Regions from separate parts of the Clostridium algidicarnis genome, predicted to be linked through region 2. Evidence: riboswitches for the same ligand, from Rfam matches in the RefSeq annotation. Region 2 holds a riboswitch; each other region holds the start of a gene.

The links. A riboswitch is a leader RNA that binds a small molecule or an ion and turns the genes downstream of it on or off. The one in region 2 is predicted to bind thiamine pyrophosphate.
Region 1: it holds a riboswitch for thiamine pyrophosphate, as region 2 does, so the genes downstream of both, thiD (bifunctional hydroxymethylpyrimidine kinase/phosphomethylpyrimidine kinase) here and tenA (thiaminase II) in region 2, are expected to answer to the same signal.
Region 3: it holds a riboswitch for thiamine pyrophosphate, as region 2 does, so the genes downstream of both, thiW (energy coupling factor transporter S component ThiW) here and tenA (thiaminase II) in region 2, are expected to answer to the same signal.

What each region holds. Positions count from the first base shown of each region.
Region 1 is NZ_JNLN01000001.1:1,129,260-1,135,560, forward strand. It holds gene BV55_RS0105620 (hypothetical protein) at 1-167, shown strand, start outside; gene lgt (prolipoprotein diacylglyceryl transferase) at 321-1,091, shown strand; gene thiE (thiamine phosphate synthase) at 1,283-1,909, opposite strand; gene thiM (hydroxyethylthiazole kinase) at 1,899-2,714, opposite strand; partial or broken gene thiD (bifunctional hydroxymethylpyrimidine kinase/phosphomethylpyrimidine kinase) at 2,793-3,608, opposite strand; TPP riboswitch at 3,691-3,803, opposite strand; gene BV55_RS0105640 (TIGR00266 family protein) at 3,871-4,560, opposite strand; tRNA gene BV55_RS0105645 (tRNA-Ser) at 4,811-4,900, shown strand; RNA gene ffs (signal recognition particle sRNA large type) at 4,912-5,177, shown strand; gene BV55_RS0105650 (DUF2975 domain-containing protein) at 5,325-5,822, shown strand; partial or broken gene BV55_RS0105655 (RNA-guided endonuclease InsQ/TnpB family protein) at 5,876-6,301, shown strand, end outside.
Region 2 is NZ_JNLN01000001.1:1,491,331-1,497,631, reverse strand. It holds gene BV55_RS0107355 (PTS lactose/cellobiose transporter subunit IIA) at 1-178, opposite strand, end outside; gene BV55_RS0107350 (PTS sugar transporter subunit IIC) at 237-1,541, opposite strand; gene BV55_RS0107345 (PTS sugar transporter subunit IIB) at 1,702-2,010, opposite strand; gene BV55_RS15110 (C40 family peptidase) at 2,341-4,755, shown strand; TPP riboswitch at 4,904-5,014, shown strand; gene tenA (thiaminase II) at 5,117-5,776, shown strand; gene BV55_RS0107320 (ABC transporter ATP-binding protein) at 5,880-6,301, shown strand, end outside.
Region 3 is NZ_JNLN01000001.1:1,787,626-1,793,926, reverse strand. It holds gene BV55_RS0108630 (NAD(P)/FAD-dependent oxidoreductase) at 1-588, opposite strand, end outside; gene namA (NADPH dehydrogenase NamA) at 809-1,825, opposite strand; gene thiW (energy coupling factor transporter S component ThiW) at 2,025-2,519, opposite strand; TPP riboswitch at 2,593-2,703, opposite strand; gene BV55_RS0108615 (iron-containing alcohol dehydrogenase family protein) at 2,736-3,833, opposite strand; gene mgtE (magnesium transporter) at 4,010-5,344, opposite strand; gene BV55_RS0108605 (amino acid permease) at 5,844-6,301, opposite strand, start outside.

The sequences.
Region 1 (6,301 bases), 360 kb from region 2:
AACAATTAAGTGAATTAGAAGATTATGATTACAATAAGGATTCAAAACATATTGTATTTTGTACTGGGAATTTATTATATAACCCCGAAGATGTTGATATAAATAATATGCAAATATATTTAGTTGACAAAGAAACTCAAAATGAAACTTTGATATATTCGAAATAAACTTTGAAGTTGCAATTTAAAACAATAAATGAGGGCGTAAATTGTGATCATGGTTGACTTATTAGTTGTTTTGAAGGTTAATATTAGTATAAATATATAAATTTAATTACAGAAGGGAGGAAATCATCTAGGTAATGCGTAGATGGTGAAGATTTGAATCCAGTAGCTTTTAATATATTTGGGATAGATTTAATGTGGTATGGGATAATAATATCCTTTGGAGTGATGCTTGGGCTTATTATAATTTCTTACACTAGCAAGTTAAAGGGTGTTAGTTTTGATAATATAATAGATACATTTTTAATAGCTTTTCCAATAGCTATAATAGGTGCTAGAGCTTATTATGTGGCTTTTGAATTTGAAGATTATAGGGGAAATATATTATCCATGCTTAATTTAAGGCAAGGTGGACTTGCTATACATGGAGGGGTTATATTCGGGGTACTTGCAGCCTATTTATACTCTAAGAAAAAGAAATTTGATTTTTTATCTATTATCGATGTAGTAGCTCCTTCTTTAATATTAGCTCAGGGCATTGGAAGGTGGGGAAACTTTATTAATAAAGAGGCCCATGGAGGTGCTGTAACCTCTCAGTTTATAAGTAAGTTCCCAGGCTTTATTCAAAGGGGTATGAATATAGGTGGTACATATTATCACCCTACATTTTTATATGAATCAATATGGAATCTAATAGTATTTTTTATTCTTCTTATACTACTAAAAAGGAGAAAAGAAGAGGAAAAGGGTATTATAATAGCATATTATGCTGTTTTATACTCTTTAGGTAGATTCTTTATTGAAGGATTAAGGACAGATAGTCTTATGATATTAGGCCTCAGGACAGCTCAGATAGTAAGTTTACTTCTTATAATTGCTGGACTTGTAAGCATTTTCATTATAAAGAAAAGAGCAAATAATAAATAAAAAAGAAGACTTCTAAGAACTTATTCTTAGAAGTCTTCTTTTAGAGCGTATTAAAATTTATAGCTTTGAAGAAGATTTACATGAAATATAAACAAATATGTAACTTAATAAATGTAAAGTAAATATTGTTTTTGTCTTTTTGAAAAAGATAAAATAGTATATAAGGCTTACTTTAACATGTTATTCCTAACTTAAAACTTAATTAGTGAATTTAAGCTTTCTGCTGCTACCTTAATATCTTCTTTTCCTAAGATATCTGAAACTACTGCTATTCCATCGATATTTGAGGAGTCTAATAGGTGAATGTTTTTTCTAGTTATTCCACCTATAGCAACCACGGGAATAGATAGGGTTTCTTTTATTTCTTTTAACGTATCAATAGAAACAGGCTTTGCATCTTGTTTAGTAGATGTGTTAAAAATGGCTCCAACGCCTATATAATCTGCGCCTTCTTTTTCAGCTTTTATAGCCTGTGATAAGGTTGTAGCTGAAACTCCAAGGATTTTATCATTTCCTAAAATCTTTCTTGCAATAGTGCAAGGCATATCTTTTTGACCAATATGGACACCAGAAGCATTAACTGCTAAAGCTATATCCATTCTGTCATTTATTATTAAGGGGATATCATATTTATCTGTAACCTTCTTTATGTTTAAAGCGGTATTATAAAAGTCTAAAGTTGTAATATCCTTTTCTCTAAGCTGTACTAATGTAACACCGCCTTTTATTGCTTCTTCTACAGCGGTGTATAAATCTGTATTTTTCAGTAAATCTCTGTCTGTTACAAGGTAAAGCTTATAATCTATATTAGTCTTCATATATTTTCCCTCTCTTTACTATTACTTCTTCGGATAAGTTGTAGATTGCATCAACAATATTTGTTTTAAGACTTCCAGAGCCACCACACTTATCTAATCTTTCAAAGGCCATTTCACCAGCAATACCCATGGATACTACTCCAGCTAAGGCAGCAGCTAAATTATCTTTTCCAGACCCTAAGTAAGAACCAATTAATGAGGTGCACATACAGCCTGTGCCAGTAACCTTAGACATCATTTCATGGCCATTTTTTATACTATAAATATGTTTGCCGTCAGTTATGATATCAACTTCACCAGTTATAGCAATTATAGTATCTAATTTATTTGCAAAATCCATAGCAAGATTTTTTGTTTTTATAAAATCATTTTCATTCGAGGATATACTGTCTACGGAGTCTACTCCTTTAGTTTGCGTTTTTATGCCATACAATGTTTTTATTTCTGACAAGTTTCCTCTTATAACTGATAACTTTATTTCTTCCATTATTTTTTTAGCTATCTTTGTCCTATAAGGCGTAGCACCTGCACCTACTGGATCTAAAACCACAGGAATATTTAATTCATTAGCCTTTTTCCCTGCCAAAATTATAGAGTCTACAGTTCTGTTATTTAGGGTTCCTATATTTAAAACTAAGGAAGAAGCTATAGAAACCATATCTTCAACCTCATTTATATCATCTGCCATAACTGGTGATGCGCCTATTGCAAGGGTGATGTTAGCACAATCATTAACTGTAACATAGTTTGTTATATGATGAACCAAAGGAGATTTTCCCCGAAGTTTGGATAAAAGTTTTCCTATATCTTTATGAGATTTTGTAAGGCTATTATCATAAGGTGCACATACACTCTCTTCAATATCATCATAAGGATGTTCTGTAATTAAACCTGCTTTTTTATATAATTCATAAAAATGATTAGTGGGTCCAACACCATGACCGATATCTAATGAGTGTATTATGGCTTTGGTAATATAACTTTTTGCTTTTGTAACTGAATTATGCATATTAAATCCAAGAGCTAGATTAGATGCTATAGCTGAAGATAAAGTACATCCTGTACCATGAGTATTTTTTGTATGTATTCTCTCAGAATTGAAGTGGAAAAATTCTTTCCCGTCATATAAAATGTCTATAGCATCTCCAATCATATGACCTCCTTTTAAAAGAACATTTTTACAACCAAATTTATAGATTTCCTTTGCGGCTTTTTCCATATCTTCAACTGTTTTTATTGAAGTAATTTCTGCATGAACTTCTCTAAGTATTTCTTCTGCTTCTGGGATGTTAGGCGTAATAATATCTGCTAAAGGTATTAGTTTAGTAATTAAGGTCTTTTTAGATTCGGGTTTTAATAATGAATATCCACTTTTAGATATCATTACAGGATCTAAAACAACATTAATAGGGTTATACTCTTTTAATTTTTCGCTTATAGCATTAATTGTATCAACTTTTGAAACCATGCCAATTTTAACGGAATCTACTTTAATATCTGTGAAAATTGCATCAATTTGTGATTTTATAATATTAGGATCTATATCTTGAACGTCAAAGACCCCAGTGGTATTTTGCACTGTTACAGCTGTAATAACGCTCATACCATAAACACCATTTGCACTAAAGGTTTTTAAATCTGCCTGTATACCTGCTCCACCAGAGCAGTCTGAGCCAGCTATAGTTAAAACATTTTTCATAACTTATTACCTCCTTAAAATATATAAATACAAAATAAAAAAGGTACAAACAGAAGCTTGTACCTTTTACGCCATTAGCAATAAAACAAAAGTAAACATCTTCCTACGCTGGTATTACCCATTTCAGGTTCATAGGGTGAAAGATTTAAGGTTCTTAGTCTCAGCCGACCAATTTCGGCACCCCTGTGTTATCTAATTATTCAATTTTTATAAATTCATTTTATCACTACATTATGTCTTATTCAACTAATTATGTTTAATCTTACGAATTAGAACCTCCAGTATTAAAGTATCTAGAAATTTCTCCCGCTAAGTTTTGTATAGGCATAGTTTGTAGATAGATCTTACCGGGACCTGTTAAAACAGTTAGAAATAAACCCTCACCACCAAAGAATACATTTTTCATTCCTTTTACTGTTTCCACATCAAAGTTCACTGAACTTTCAAAAGCAGCAACATTGCCAGTATCTACCTTCATAACTTCACCTGGAGATAGGTCATATTCTTCTACATGTCCATCTAGTTCTAAAAATACCATTCCAGGGCCTGTTATCTTTTGCAATATGAAACCTTCTCCACCAAAGAATCCAGCCCCTAGCTTCTTTTTAAAGAATGCATCTACTGAAATAGAAGAATCTCCTGCCAAGAAAGAGCCCTTTTGACATATTATATATTCGTTAGCATAGAGTTGTTTTGCTACAATTTTACCAGGAAAAGAGGATGGGAAAGCAATAAGACCATTGTTTACTTTAGATGTAAAGGTATTTAAAAATACAGACTCACCAGAAAAGGCCCTAGCTATACCTTTAAAAATACCACCTTTTATGTTTGTATCCATAACAATGTTATCAGACATCCATCCCATAGCTCCAGATTCAGATAAAATGGTTTCATTAGCATCTAGCTTACATATTACAACGGGTAAGGAGTTACCTTTAATTTCGTAATTCATAAATCCGCTATCTATAAAGATAGCATTCACCTGCCTTTTTTATATTTTTTACTTAATATATTATAACGTAGATATATGAAAAAGTAACTTAAAATATTAGCACATAAACATATATACTAAAAGGACAAGATGTAATAGAAAAATCAAGTAACTTTATGTTAAAACAAATTAATTTTGAAAACCTATTGAAATATGATATGTTTGATAGTATAATAGCTGATGTAGCAATTAAATAAAATAAAACGTATGTGGAGAGATGTCCGAGTGGCTTAAGGAGCACGCCTGGAAAGCGTGTGTAGGGGCAACTCTACCGAGGGTTCGAATCCCTCTCTCTCCGCCATTTTATTTTTGCCGTGCTAGATGGGGAGTTAGCGGTGCCCTATAACCTGCAATCCGCTACAGCAGGATTGAATTCCTCATTGAGGCTTCTATCTTGTAAGGTCTGCCCTGTAAAAGTGGCGTTGATAGTTGGGTCCCACGCAATGAAAGCCCATGAACCCCGTCAGATTCGGAAGGAAGCAGCGGTAAGTGGATACTTTCATGTGCCGTGGATTAACCTGACTTGAGTTAACTCTACAGGTAACGCTTATGAGGTTAAGTCAAGGTGAGGTGCACGGTTTACATAGTTTATTAGAAAGGCTTTAAGGCCTTTTTTTATTTTGCCCTAAATTATAAAATATATTGATAAACAATAAAAAAGTATTGAAAAACATTTTAATAAGTGATAAGATCTAATTAGAAATTATATTTTGGAAGGTGATTTTATGAAGTATTATGGAAAAAGATCAATGTCTAGTGTTTTAAAGAAAACTCTAGATGTAATATTGATAGTAGGAGTAATTGCAACTATATTAATATTTAAAAGTGTGATTTTAGGTAAGGTTTCTGAGGAGATATCCATGAGTAAAAAGGTGCTTATAACAGTGCTTCTTGCTGTTGGTATTTGCTGTGTGTTTTTAATCGTATTTAATCTAATAAAGGTACTAAATTCCTTAGTTAATTCTAATCCTTTTGTTGTATCAAATGTGATTATTTTAAAGAGGGTTTCTATGCAATGTTTTGCTATAGCTTTTTGTTATATCATTAACTTTATATTCAACTCAAATTTAAAGGAATTTCAATTTATTTACGTTGATAACAAAGGAGTTCATACGGATATGGAGTTTATAATATTCATATTTGCAGGGTGCTTTATATATATATTATCTAAAGTATTTCAACAAGCTATAGATTATAAGGATGAAAATGATTTTACGGTATAAAAGGTTGTATGTGAGATGAAAATGACTTTAATTAGAAAAGGTATGCTTACCATGTAGATTATCTTAAATATATAAATCATGAAGTTAAAACTTTAGATGAATATATTTGGATTAATAGTTGTGGTTCTAAAGCTAGAAAGAAAGCTATATGTAATGCTGAAACTGCTTATAAAAAGTTTTTTAAGGGAGAATCTAAATTCCCTAGATTTAAAAAGAAAAAGAATCAAGATGTTAAAATTTATTTTCCTAAAAATAATAAAGGTGATTGGAAAATCGAACGTCATAAATTAATGATACCTTCTTTAAAGAATGTTAGATTAAAAGAATTTGGATATTTACCAGTTGGAGAAAATGTTGTAAGTGGAACAGTATCAAAAAAGGCTAATAGATACTATGTTTCAGTATTAGTAAAAGTGGAAGAAAAATATCAAGTTAATTCAAATGAAGGATTAGGTATTGATTTAGGACTTAAAGATTTC
Region 2 (6,301 bases):
TTTCTGCTTGTATTAACTTTGTTTGAGTATTATGAGCTAGATCTAATTCTTCTTGAGCATTTTTAAGTAGGTCTTTGGATTTCTCCATGTTGTTTTCTCTTGCTGCCTTTAATGATTCGTATGCAAAATTTCTGGCATCTCCAGCATGTGATATTATTTCAAAAATTTCTTGTTCCATTGAAAGCCCTCCTATTTTGTAAGTAGTGCCGCAATCAAAGACTACGGCACTATGATTTTTAAGCAATTTCTGATTGTTTTTCCTCTAAAATCATCTTTTTTTCATAAGCCTTAAAGAATGGATAATATATAACTGCAACAATTGCAATATTAATTATTACAAGAACTGCTGCTCTCCAGTCTCCTCCTGTAGCAACGAAGGCTCCAATTGGGGCTGGTAATGTCCAAGGTGCCATAACTGTAACTTTAGAAACTAGTCCTGCCGCTGTAGCTGCATAGGCTATAATTCCTGATACAACTGGCCCAAGTATAAATGGTATTGCAAGAATTGGATTCATTACTATTGGTGCACCAAATATTAATGGCTCATTTATATTAAATATACCTGGTATAATTGAAAATCTTCCAACTCTCTTTAAATACTCCGATTTAGAAAAACACATAATTATAGCTAAACTTAAAGTTGCTCCAGCTCCACCTATCCATATAAACCATTGGAAAAATGGTTCTACTGCAATATTTGGAAGTGCGCTTCCTGATGCAATAGCTGCTGTGTTTTGGTCTAATAGTACAAGCCATATAGGTCTAACTAAAGATCCAATAACAGACATACCATGAATCCCTGCTGACCAAAGTAACGTTACGAAAATTACTGGAATTAAAACTCCACCTAAGCTGTTTCCTGCAACATTTACAATAGGTTTAAATAAATTCATAATAGCAGTTTGAATATCAAAATTTAACCAAACTCTTATAAACCAAACTACAGTTATAATAACAGCAGCTGGAATTAAAGCTTCAAAAGATCTAGAAACTGATTCTGGAACTTGTTCTGGCATTTTTATAGTTATATTATGCTTTTTCAAAAGTCTCATAGTTTCTACAGCAAATATCATAGAAATAATAGCTGCAAACATTCCTGATCCTCCGAGGTTTGCCATTGGTAATACCCAACCCATTGGTGCTGCGCCTTCAATTCCTGCAGCTGTTGCAGTTTTTACGAAAGCGTCTACATTTAGTGGTATAGTTGTAAATAAAAATGCAGTAAGGGAAAGTACTCCTCCACTGACACCATCTAATTTGTAAGATTTAGCAAGACTATATCCCATACCATAAGCCGCATATAGTGACATTAATCCCATAGTTAATCTATAAGGTATCATTATTTGACCAACATGTGGTGCAATAGCCTTTGCCCAAGATTGTACTGGTGGCTGAGCAATTATTAAAAAGAACGAACCTACAATAATTAAAGATAATGTGGAAATAACCCCATCTCTTATAGCTTTTAAGTGTCTTTGCTCCGATAGCTTGGCCATTGGTGGCATAAGACTTTCTTCTATCCATTTTAAGAACTTCTCCATTTCTTTCCTCCTATATTTGTATTTTGTTTTGGATATCTTACTTTGAATATTTTGTTTTGCATATTTTCTTGGATTTTGCTCTTTTAGTTTCTTGCTTTGAACATTTCATTTTAAGTATCTTATTTAGATATTCCGCGTTGAATATTTTGTTTTGCATTCCTTACTTTGAGTATTTTCTAATTTGATCTAGTACCTTGGATGCTCCTATTGGTGTATAGCCCATTGGTGTTACCATTTCTATAGGTACATTTGCCATCTTAGCTATTTCCTCAAAAGTTGAAAATCTGTGCTTTACTTGAGGTGCCACTATGGCTAAATCGTATCCACCTTCTCTAAGTTCCTCATCAAAATCACTGGTGCCAACAGCTTTTATTTCTAGTGAAAAGTCCTTCTTATCTGCTTCCTGTTTTATAGCTTTAACCACTATAGAACTTGACATTCCGCCTGAACAAACCATTAAAACTTTCATTTAAAATCCCCACCCTTCATTAAAATATTTTATATTATTATTTATAGCAATTATTATGCCAATTATTTTAAGTATTGATAACTCTACTTTTGCCGAGCAGTGTATCATTATTTTAATTTTATGATACACTATTTGTTTTGTAAATTGATACACAATAAAAGGAAACACAGAAACTATTTTCATTTACCCATTAAACTTTCTATCATTATGATGTATAATTAATCTATATTAAAATTGTGTAATATTATAATGTATAATTAAATCATATTAAAGTTTTTGTAATTATTTATACATATCTAAGTATCTAAAGAAATGGGGGTTAATTTAAAGGTGAATAAAAAGAAAATATCAATATTTATCATTTCAGCTAGCATTATTGGCGGTATTAATTTTGCAGACAAGCCTGTTTATGCTGTTGAAAATCCAGCTAGTGCACCAACTGCTAAAATCTCTGTTGCATCTATTGCCTCTAAAGGTGAGGTTATTAATGTAAGTAGTAATTTAAATATTAGAGAGTCTGCCGGAACTAATTATTCCATAGTAGGATATTTAATAGGTGGACAACAATTTAACATAAAAGGTAAAACTGAAGATTGGTATAACATAGAGTTTAATGGAAAGGTTGGCTTTATTCATAAAGATTATGTAAAGGAACTTAATGCTGATGCTCCTACAAAGCCGGTAGAACCTAAGCCTTCTGAAAAACCAGTGGAAAAGCCTAGTGAAACAGCTTCTTCTAAGGGTGAGGTTATTAATGTAAGTAGTAATTTAAGAATGAGATCTTCTGCTAGTACTTCAGCTTCTGTTGTTGGATATTTAAATAGTGGAGAAAAATTTGATATTAAAGGTAAGACTTCCGATTGGTATCTTATTGAGTTTAATGGCAAAACTGGGTATGTTCATAAAGACTATGTAAAGGAACTTAATGCTGATGCTCCTACAAAGCCAGTAGAACCTAAGCCTTCTGAAAAACCAGTGGAAAAGCCTAGTGAAACAGCTTCTTCTAAGGGTGAGGTTATTAATGTAAGTAGTAATTTAAGAATGAGATCTTCTGCTAGTACTTCAGCTTCTGTTGTTGGATATTTAAATAGTGGAAAAAAATTTGATATTAAAGGTAAGACTTCCGATTGGTATCTTATTGAGTTTAATGGCAAAACTGGGTATGTTCATAAAGACTATGTAAAAGAACTTAATGCTGATGCTCCTACAAAGCCGGTAGAACCTAAGCCTTCTGAAAAACCAGTAGAAAGTCCTAGTGAAACAGCTTCTTCTAAGGGTGAGGTTATTAATGTAAGTAGTAATTTAAGAATGAGATCTTCTGCTAGTACTTCAGCTTCTGTTGTTGGATATTTAAATAGTGGAGAAAAATTTGATATTAAAGGTAAGACTTCCGATTGGTATCTTATTGAGTTTAATGGCAAAACTGGGTATGTTCATAAGGATTATGTAAAGGAACTTAATGCTGATGCTCCTACAAAGCCAGTAGAACCTAAGCCTTCTGAAAAACCAGTAGAAAAGCCTAGTGAAACAGCTTCTTCTAAGGGTGAGGTTATTAATGTAAGTAGTAATTTAAGAATGAGATCTTCTGCTAGTACTTCAGCTTCTGTTGTTGGATATTTAAATAGTGGAGAAAAATTTGATATTAAAGGTAAGACTTCCGATTGGTATCTTATTGAGTTTAATGGCAAAACTGGGTATGTTCATAAGGATTATGTAAAGGAACTTAATGCTGATGCTCCTACAAAGCCAGTAGAACCTAAGCCTTCTGAAAAACCAGTAGAAAAGCCTAGTGAAACAGCTTCTTCTAAGGGTGAGGTTATTAATGTAAGCAGTAATTTAAGAATGAGACAAGAACCTAACACTAGTTCAGCTATAGTTTCTTACTTAATAGGTGGACAAAAGTTTAATATAAATAGTAAATCCGGCGACTGGTACTTTATTGAATGTGATAATAAGGTTGGTTATATTCATAAGGACTATGCTAAGGTTTTAGGAAGTGAAGTTCCAGATGTTACTCCTACAAAACCCACAACACCAGCAATTCCTGGTGAAAAGTTAGAAAACCTAGGTATGGGTATGATTTATAATGTTAGTACTAATTTAAGACTGAGAAGTAAGCCAAGCACCTCAGATGATAGTCAAGTTCTAGCTTATATATTACCAGGAGAAACTTGTAATATTATAGGTACTGCAGGAGAATGGTACAAAGTCACATATGCCGGTAAAACTGGTTATGTAAATAAAGATTATGTGAAAAAAGTAAATAGTACTGAAGTAAAAGATCCTGCTGGCCATGCAAATGTCTATAACATTGCCCTTAACGCAATGAAAGCTCAAATTGGAAGTCCTTATGTGTGGGGAGGCTCTGGTGAATTTTTAACAACAGCTTCACTAAATTCACTAATACTAAGATTTCCAGATGATGCTAGGAGAGGCAAATACGATATACCAGGTAAATACATAGATGCTGGTTATAGAGCATTTGACTGTTCTGGACTTATGCAATGGGGATTTAGACAAGCAGGTGTAAGTATAGGTAGAACCACTTGGGACCAAGTAACTAATGGAGTAGAAGTATCCAAAGCCAACGTAAAGCCCGGAGATATGCTATTCTTTAGCAACCTTAATCATGTAGGCATGTACATAGGCGACGGAAAATGGATAGAGTCACCAAACACAAGAAACTTTATTAGAATCGCAGACGTGCCTTGGTACAAAATTGGTAGAATAAGAAGAGTAATCTAATTGTGAAAATATGGGTGCACCTCTGGGGTGCATCCAAAAAGTGGATGCACCCCAGAGGTGCACCCATTAAATGGTAATGCGTCTTGATTAAAATTTGACTATATACAATCTCTATAGTATTATTACATTGTAAAATAGAATATAATTTATAATAGTCCAAGGGGGCCGGTGTTGCTGGCTGAGATTAAGAACTTGATTCTTAGACCTTTCTAACCTGATCTGGTTAATGCCAGCGTAGGGAGAGGCTTTGTATTTACTTAAAGTATTTGCTGTTACTTAGCAATATTTAGAAATATCAGTGCCGATCTCTTAGAGGTTGGCACTTTTTTGTTTCTAAAATATGCACTTAGGAGGAGATAAAATGAGATTTACAGAAAATCTTTATGAAAACGTTGAGGAAATTTGGACATCCTATTATAGCCACCCTTTTATAAAAGGTATAGGTGATGGAACCTTAGATTTAGATAAATTCAAATTTTATATGATTCAAGATTATCTTTACCTTTTAGATTATGCAAAGATTTACGCTTTAGGTGTAGTTAAGGCAGATACTGAAGAGGTAATGCAAGGATTCTCTAGCATGGTAGATAATATATTAAATGGAGAGATGAGCATACACAGGTCTTATATGAAAAGACTTGGCATAACAAAAGAAGAAATTAGAAACACAAAGCAGTCCTTAACTAATCTTTCCTACACTCATTACATGCTATCAGTTTCACACGTAGGAAGTTTAGCCGAGCTTTCCACCTCTCTTTTATCTTGTATGTGGAGTTATCTTGAAATAGGTAAACACTTAAGCAAAATTCCTGGAGCCACAGAAAATGAATTTTACGGTGAATGGGTAAGAGGCTATATTTCAAAAGAATACGAAGAAGCTACTCAGTGGATTATAGATTTAGTGGACAGCCTCTCAAAAGATATGAACGCTAAAGACCTAAATAAATTAACTGAAATATTCATAACCACAAGTAAGTATGAATATATGTTTTGGGACATGTCATACAACAAAGAATCCTAACCCAATAAATGGATGCACCTCTGAGGTGCAGGTAAAAACTGGCTGCACCTCAGAGGTGGAGGTAAGAGGTGGAGGTAATAAATGTAAGGAGATGTAGTTTTATATGCTTGATTTTTGTAACGTAAGCTTTAAGTACGAAAACCAATCTGATCTTATTATTGAAGATTTAAGTTTTAAGATAAATAGTGGTGATTTTGTTAGCATTGTTGGTGCTAGTGGCTGTGGAAAAAGCACTATCTTTAGATTAATCTCTAAATTAGAAAAACCTCTAAAGGGCAGTGTTTTTATTAATGGAGAAAATATTAATACTATGGATGGTTACATTGGTTACATGCCTCAAAAGGACTCTTTACTTCCTTGGAGGACTATCTTAGAAAATGCTGCTTTGCCTTTAGAAATAAACAAACAGAATAAAGGTAAGGCTGAGGAATATTTAAATACCTTTGGTCTTGAAAATTACAAAAATAAATATCCAAGAGATTTATCTGGTGGCATGAGGCAAAGGGTGTCATTTATAAGAACACT
Region 3 (6,301 bases), 300 kb from region 2:
TACATATCTGCTTTCTATATCCTCTTTGTTTGTTTTTATTATAAACCTTTCCTCTTTTTTCTCTATAGATTTTACTAAGGTTTCAAGTTTTAATTCTACGCCATTTTTTATAGCATTTTCTGCAAGGGCTATGGTAAATTCATAAGGGGATGTAACTCCTACGCTTTTTGCATACAAAGCTACATAAACTTCTTCATTAATATTTGGTTCTATTTCTTTTATTCTATCCTTATAAATAATTTCTAAATCATCACAGCCTATTTTGATTCCATTATCATAAAGACCTCTGATTCTTTTCTCATCCTCTTTATCAAACCCTATAACTAAGGCTCCTGTTTTCTTATATCCAAAGTGTAGCTGCTCCTCTAATTCCTTATACATACTATTTCCCTTAGCACAAAGTTCTCCCTTTAATGTTCCATATTTTGCTGAATAGCCTCCATGGACTATCCCACTATTTGCCTTAGATGCTCCTGTTGTAACATCGTCCTCTTTTTCTATAAGACAAGTTTTTAGATTATATTTTGAAAGTTCCCTTGCTATAGCAGATCCTACAACTCCTGCTCCAATAATGGTTACATCATACATTGCATTCACTCCTTTGTAAAATATAAAAAGACGAGAAGGTGTCTTGATTTATATTTCAAGTACACCTTCTCAAATTCTCAGGCTAAATATTTGTTTTATTTAATTTTACTATTATATATTTATCCGATGGCTACCATCCGTAACACCCCTATCCTCTTCAATGTGGGGGATGACGGCTGCTACGCCCCTGGATAAGTTCTTCTAAGAATCACTTGATATGTTATTTAAAAGATCTTTCATATTGTTTTGGGAATTCTAATTCTATGCCATTCTTTTTTGCCTCTTGAAGGGTCCAGTAAGGATTTCTAAGTAGTTCTCTTCCCAAAGCTACCATGTCAGCTCTTTCATTTTGGAGTATTTCTTCAACCATATCAATCTTCTCTATAAGTCCAACTGCAATTGTTGGTATTTTGCAGTTGTTCTTTATCTCTTCTGCAAATTTCACTTGGTATCCAGGGTAAGTTTTTATTCTTGTGTTTACTACAGCCCCTGAACTTACATGAATTATATCTACCTTATCTTTTATAAGATTAACTATTTTTATCATTTCATCTATATCTATTCCGCCCTCTGCATAATCAGATGCTGAAACTCTAAGGCCTATAGGTTTACTTGAAGGCCATACTTCTTTTATTTCATCTAATATTTCATTTAAAAATCTAACTCTGTTTTCAGTACTCCCTCCATACTCATCTTCTCTTTTATTAGCTAATGGTGATAAAAATTCATTTATTAAGTATCCATGTGCTCCGTGAATTTCTATCATATCAAATTCAGCTTTATCTGCTCTAGAAGCAGCATCTTTAAATCCTTTAATTATTTCTTTTATTTCGTCTTTTGATAAGGCTTTTGGTTGTCTATATTTTTCACTAAAGGAAATATCACTAGGTGCTACTATAAAGTCAGCTTTTGCTTCACATTTTCTTCCTGCATGAGCTAGCTGTATAGCCACCTTTGAACCATTATCTTTTACTGACATTGCGATGGTTTTAAGTCCCTCTATATGACTATCATCCCATATGCCAAGGTCATTATCTGATATTCTTCCATTAGGTGCAATTGCTGTGGCTTCTAAAATTATAAGTCCAGCTCCTCCGATAGCTCTTTCTGTATAGTGTACAAAATGAAACATCTTAGCCATACCGTTTTCATCTGCACTATACATACACATAGGTGGTAAGACTATCCTATTTTTAAATTCTATATCCTTTAATTTGTAACTCTCAAAGGTCTTCACTTATATCACCTCTATCTATATATTTTTGAAAACTAATTGTTATTGTAATTTTACTCTAAAACAGTTATAAGGTAAAGTATCTATCTATCTTTCTTGGTACATATTTTAACTTTCTTTAATATTCTCCATATTCTGTCTCATTTTTAAGTATATTTATCCCATAACCACCACCTTTATTTATTAAAATTAGCCCTATATTTCACTTTTGTGAAATCTTTTTGCTTGTCTTACCTAAATCTAAAACCTTTAGCATTGCATAAGCTATACCACTACCACCTATGGTGCTTATTAAAAATGAAACTACGTAAAATAATGCTGCCACATCCTTACCTAATATAAACTTTGCTATAGGAAAAACCATAATCCCCCCTAGTATGCCTGTACCAAATACCTCACCTAAAATAGCCATTTCTTTTTTTGAAGTAATTCTAAATAACAATCCTGCAATCAATGCCCCTATCATACTACCTGGAAATGCCAACAAAGATCCTATGCCTAGAACATTTCTAAGTAGTGATATTGAGAAGGCTATTCCAACAGAATACACAGGACCTAAACTAATAGCTGAAATTATATTTATGGTATGTTGAACTGGAAAACATTTTGAAGCGCCTACTGGAATGTATATAATTTGGCTTCCTAGCACTCCAATTGCTACAAACATAGCTGAAATTGTCATGTTTTTAATTTTCATTTATGTCCCCCTCTTCCCTTTATTAAAATATAATAAAGCACAGACCAGTACGGCCTGTGCTATATATCTTGCAATATTACTATAGTACACTTCCTACGCTGGCATTATCCAGTTCAGGTTTTGGGTCTAAGAATAGTCATTCTTACTCTCAGCCAGTGATTATCTAGCTCCCCTGTGTTATATTATTCTATTAAAAAAACTTACCCTTTTATCTAATCACTTGATTAGACTATTCATATATATGTTATATATTTCATCATAGCCTACCTTTTCTGGATGATTTTTTAACTTAGCTTCATTACTACACATTATTTTTGCATATACCTGTATCTCTTTTTCAGTTATATCTAAGGTAGTATCCATTAATTTAGATATTATGCTACTAAGCTCTTCTATGTCTTTTAAATTTAAAAAACTTAAAACCTTATTTACTCTAGTTTTATCTTTAAAAACATTTAAGTATTCTCCATACAATAAAGCATTTGCTTTTCCATGAGGTACATTTTTAAAATATGTCAGTGGATAGCCCATGCCATGTGGTAATGAAGTACCTGTTTGAGCTATTACCATTCCTCCAAGTGTAGATGCTAGCATAAGATTTTCCCTAGTAGAGTAATCTATATTATTTTCTAATATATCTTTTAAACACCTGCCAAAAAGACGCAATCCCGATTCTGCCATGGTATCCGTAAGTTCGCTTGCATTATTATTTAAATAACCTTCTGCTAGATGCGTAAATGCATCTATGGCAGTGCTTACTGTTACATCACACCCTATATTCATGGTATAAGAAGGATCTAAAAATGCTACATTTGGAAAAACACTTTGACCTAAATTCTTTTTTGTTTGATTATTATGATCAGTAACTATAGCATACTGTGTGACTTCAGATCCAGTGCCTGAGGTTGTGGCAATAGCAATTATAGGTAAACTTTTTAAATCTTTTGTTTCATTTATATTATCCTTATTTATGTTAGGGTTATTTATAAAAATTCCAATAGCTTTAGCAGCATCTAGTGGGGATCCCCCTCCAATACCTATTATAAAATCTACTTTTTCATTTTTACCTATTACTGAAGCCTTTTCAACAGTTTCTAATGAAGGATTCTCTTCTACTTCATCAAATATTATATGTTCTATGTTGTTATATTCTAAAGCTTCTATCATATTATCTAAAGATCCATTAACTTTTGATGAACTTTTACCTGTAATAATATAAGCTTTCTTTCCAAAATCTTTGAGTATATTCTTATTTTTAAGTACTACATCTTTCCCAAAATATATTTTAGTAGGCATAAAATAATTGAATAACATGATTATTCCACCTTTCAAAATTTTATCCGATGGCTACCATCCGTAACACCCCTATCCTCTTCAAGGTGGGGGTTGACGGCTGCTACGCCCCTAGGATAAGTTCTTCTAAGACTTTGATGGATAGATGTATTCCTTATAAGCAAACTCCACCTATGTCTAAGAATCACTTGATCTTTCTAAATTCCAAGAAGCATTGTTGCTGTAGCAAAGTATAATATTAAAACTAAGGCATCGACAATAGTTGTTATAAGCGGACTTGCCATTATAGCTGGATCCACTTTAAGCTTCTTTGCTATTATAGGTAGTAATCCTCCTACAGCTTTTGCAATAACTACAGTAAAAAACAAAGTAGAACATACAGTTAAAGCCACATAAAAGTCTACCTTTTCCAAGAAATAAATTCTTAGAAAGTTTACAACCGCTAAGGTAGATCCTACAATAAGACTTACTCTAAATTCTTTAAATAAAACCTTAGGCCAATCCTTAAGTTTTATATCTCCAAGTGCAAGACCTCTTATTACCAAAGTGGAAGATTGTGAGCCTGCATTTCCACCAGTATCCATAAGCATGGGAATAAATGCCGTTAAAATAACCACAGCTTGAAGTATGTCTTCGTATTTTCTAATTATACTTCCAGTAAATGTAGCAGATATCATAAGTACTAATAACCAAACGATTCTATGCTTTGCTAAAGAAAAAACGCTTGTATCTAAATAATCTTCTTCTGAAGGCTCCATTGCAGCCATCTTGTAGAAGTCTTCTGTAGTCTCTTCTTCTATAATATCTAAAATATCATCTATTGTTATTATACCAACTAACCTATCTTCATTATCTGTTACTGGCATAGCTAAAAGATCATATTTTTTAAATAATAAGGCAACCGTCTCTTGATCATCGTGAGTATTTACATACTTCACATCTTTATCCATAATGTTTTCTATTATTTCATTTTCATCACTTAATATAATTTGCCTTAACAACACCACACCCTCAAGTTTTCTTCCCTTTGATGTGACATAGCAAGTATCTATAGTTTCCCTATCAATTCCAATCTTTTTAATTCTAGATATAGCTTCTTTTACTGTCATATTTTTTTTAAGGTCTACATATTCTATAGTCATTATGCTTCCAGCAGAATTCTCAGGATAATTCAAAAAGAAGTTAATCCTCTTTCTTGTTTCATCATCTGTATTTCTTAGTACCTTTTTAACAACATTCGCTGGTAGCTCCTCAACAAAATCTACAGTATCATCTAGGTATAAGTCCTCTACTAAAGATTGAACTTCCTTATCTGTTATAGATTCAATTATAAATTGTTGCTCTTTTTGGCTTATATAAGAAAATACTTCTGCTGCAATATCCTTTGGTAATATCCTAAATATTATGAGTTTCTTTTCTTCTGGAATTTCTTCAAATATTTGAGCTATATCCACCACATTCATTTCAGTGAACTTTTCTCTTAATATTTCTATTCTTTCCTTATCTAAGTAGCCAAACAATAAATTTTTCATAGCCAAACCTCCTTAGTAAGTTCGACCCTATTTTCATACCACATAAAAAATAATGATTACTCAATTATAATCGAGGCACACTAATACATTGTTTTAAGTGAACTTATTATAACTAATATTATTAGTAAGAAAATGGTCTAACATTACATTGCTTATATTTAATTTTGTCCTATACCCGCTAGGGTAATCATCCACGACCACCATCTCACTTTCTCTTTTTTATAAATTTAATCCTTAAAACAATTAAGACTTACATATTGTATGTAAGAATTATTTTTTTAAATCATCATATTATTAATTATATCAGAAAATCAGTTAAACATACATGGAAATATTCCATCTTAGCAACCTTATATCCTTTACATTCATAACTAATTTATTTTGCTTTGGTTAAATGTTAAAAAGCGTCTTTAAGATGAAACATCTTAAAGACGCTAATTTTTATTTTATTAACCTTTTTACAAAGAGGTGTTTTAAATCTAATTACTATTTTAAGCTTTTACTTACTTCTAATACTAAACCATTTTTTATCTTCCGGTACATCAAAAGGTGACTTGCCATTCTTTCTTTTTGCAATTATAGGAAGTATAAGTCCAAGCCCTATAAGCACAAAAGGTGTAAGTAGATTTAAGGTTATTTGGAATTTCCATTCCTTTGAAAATGATGTAACGCCCTTAGGGAACATGCCCATTATACATGCAAATGCTGTAAATGCAAAGCACCATAACCCTACTATAAATCCTCCATTTTTGCTTTTTATAAACTTATAACCTGAATCAAACTTACCATCTACGGATTTCTTTAAGGCCATATATGCAAGGAATACCCATAGATATCTAAGTGGCATTACTACTGAATTAAGGTCTAGTAACCAATTAAATAACGTATTCATATCACCTATTCCTATAGCTGGTAGTATTATAAGTATACTTACCAATACCGCCGTTAGCTTATATC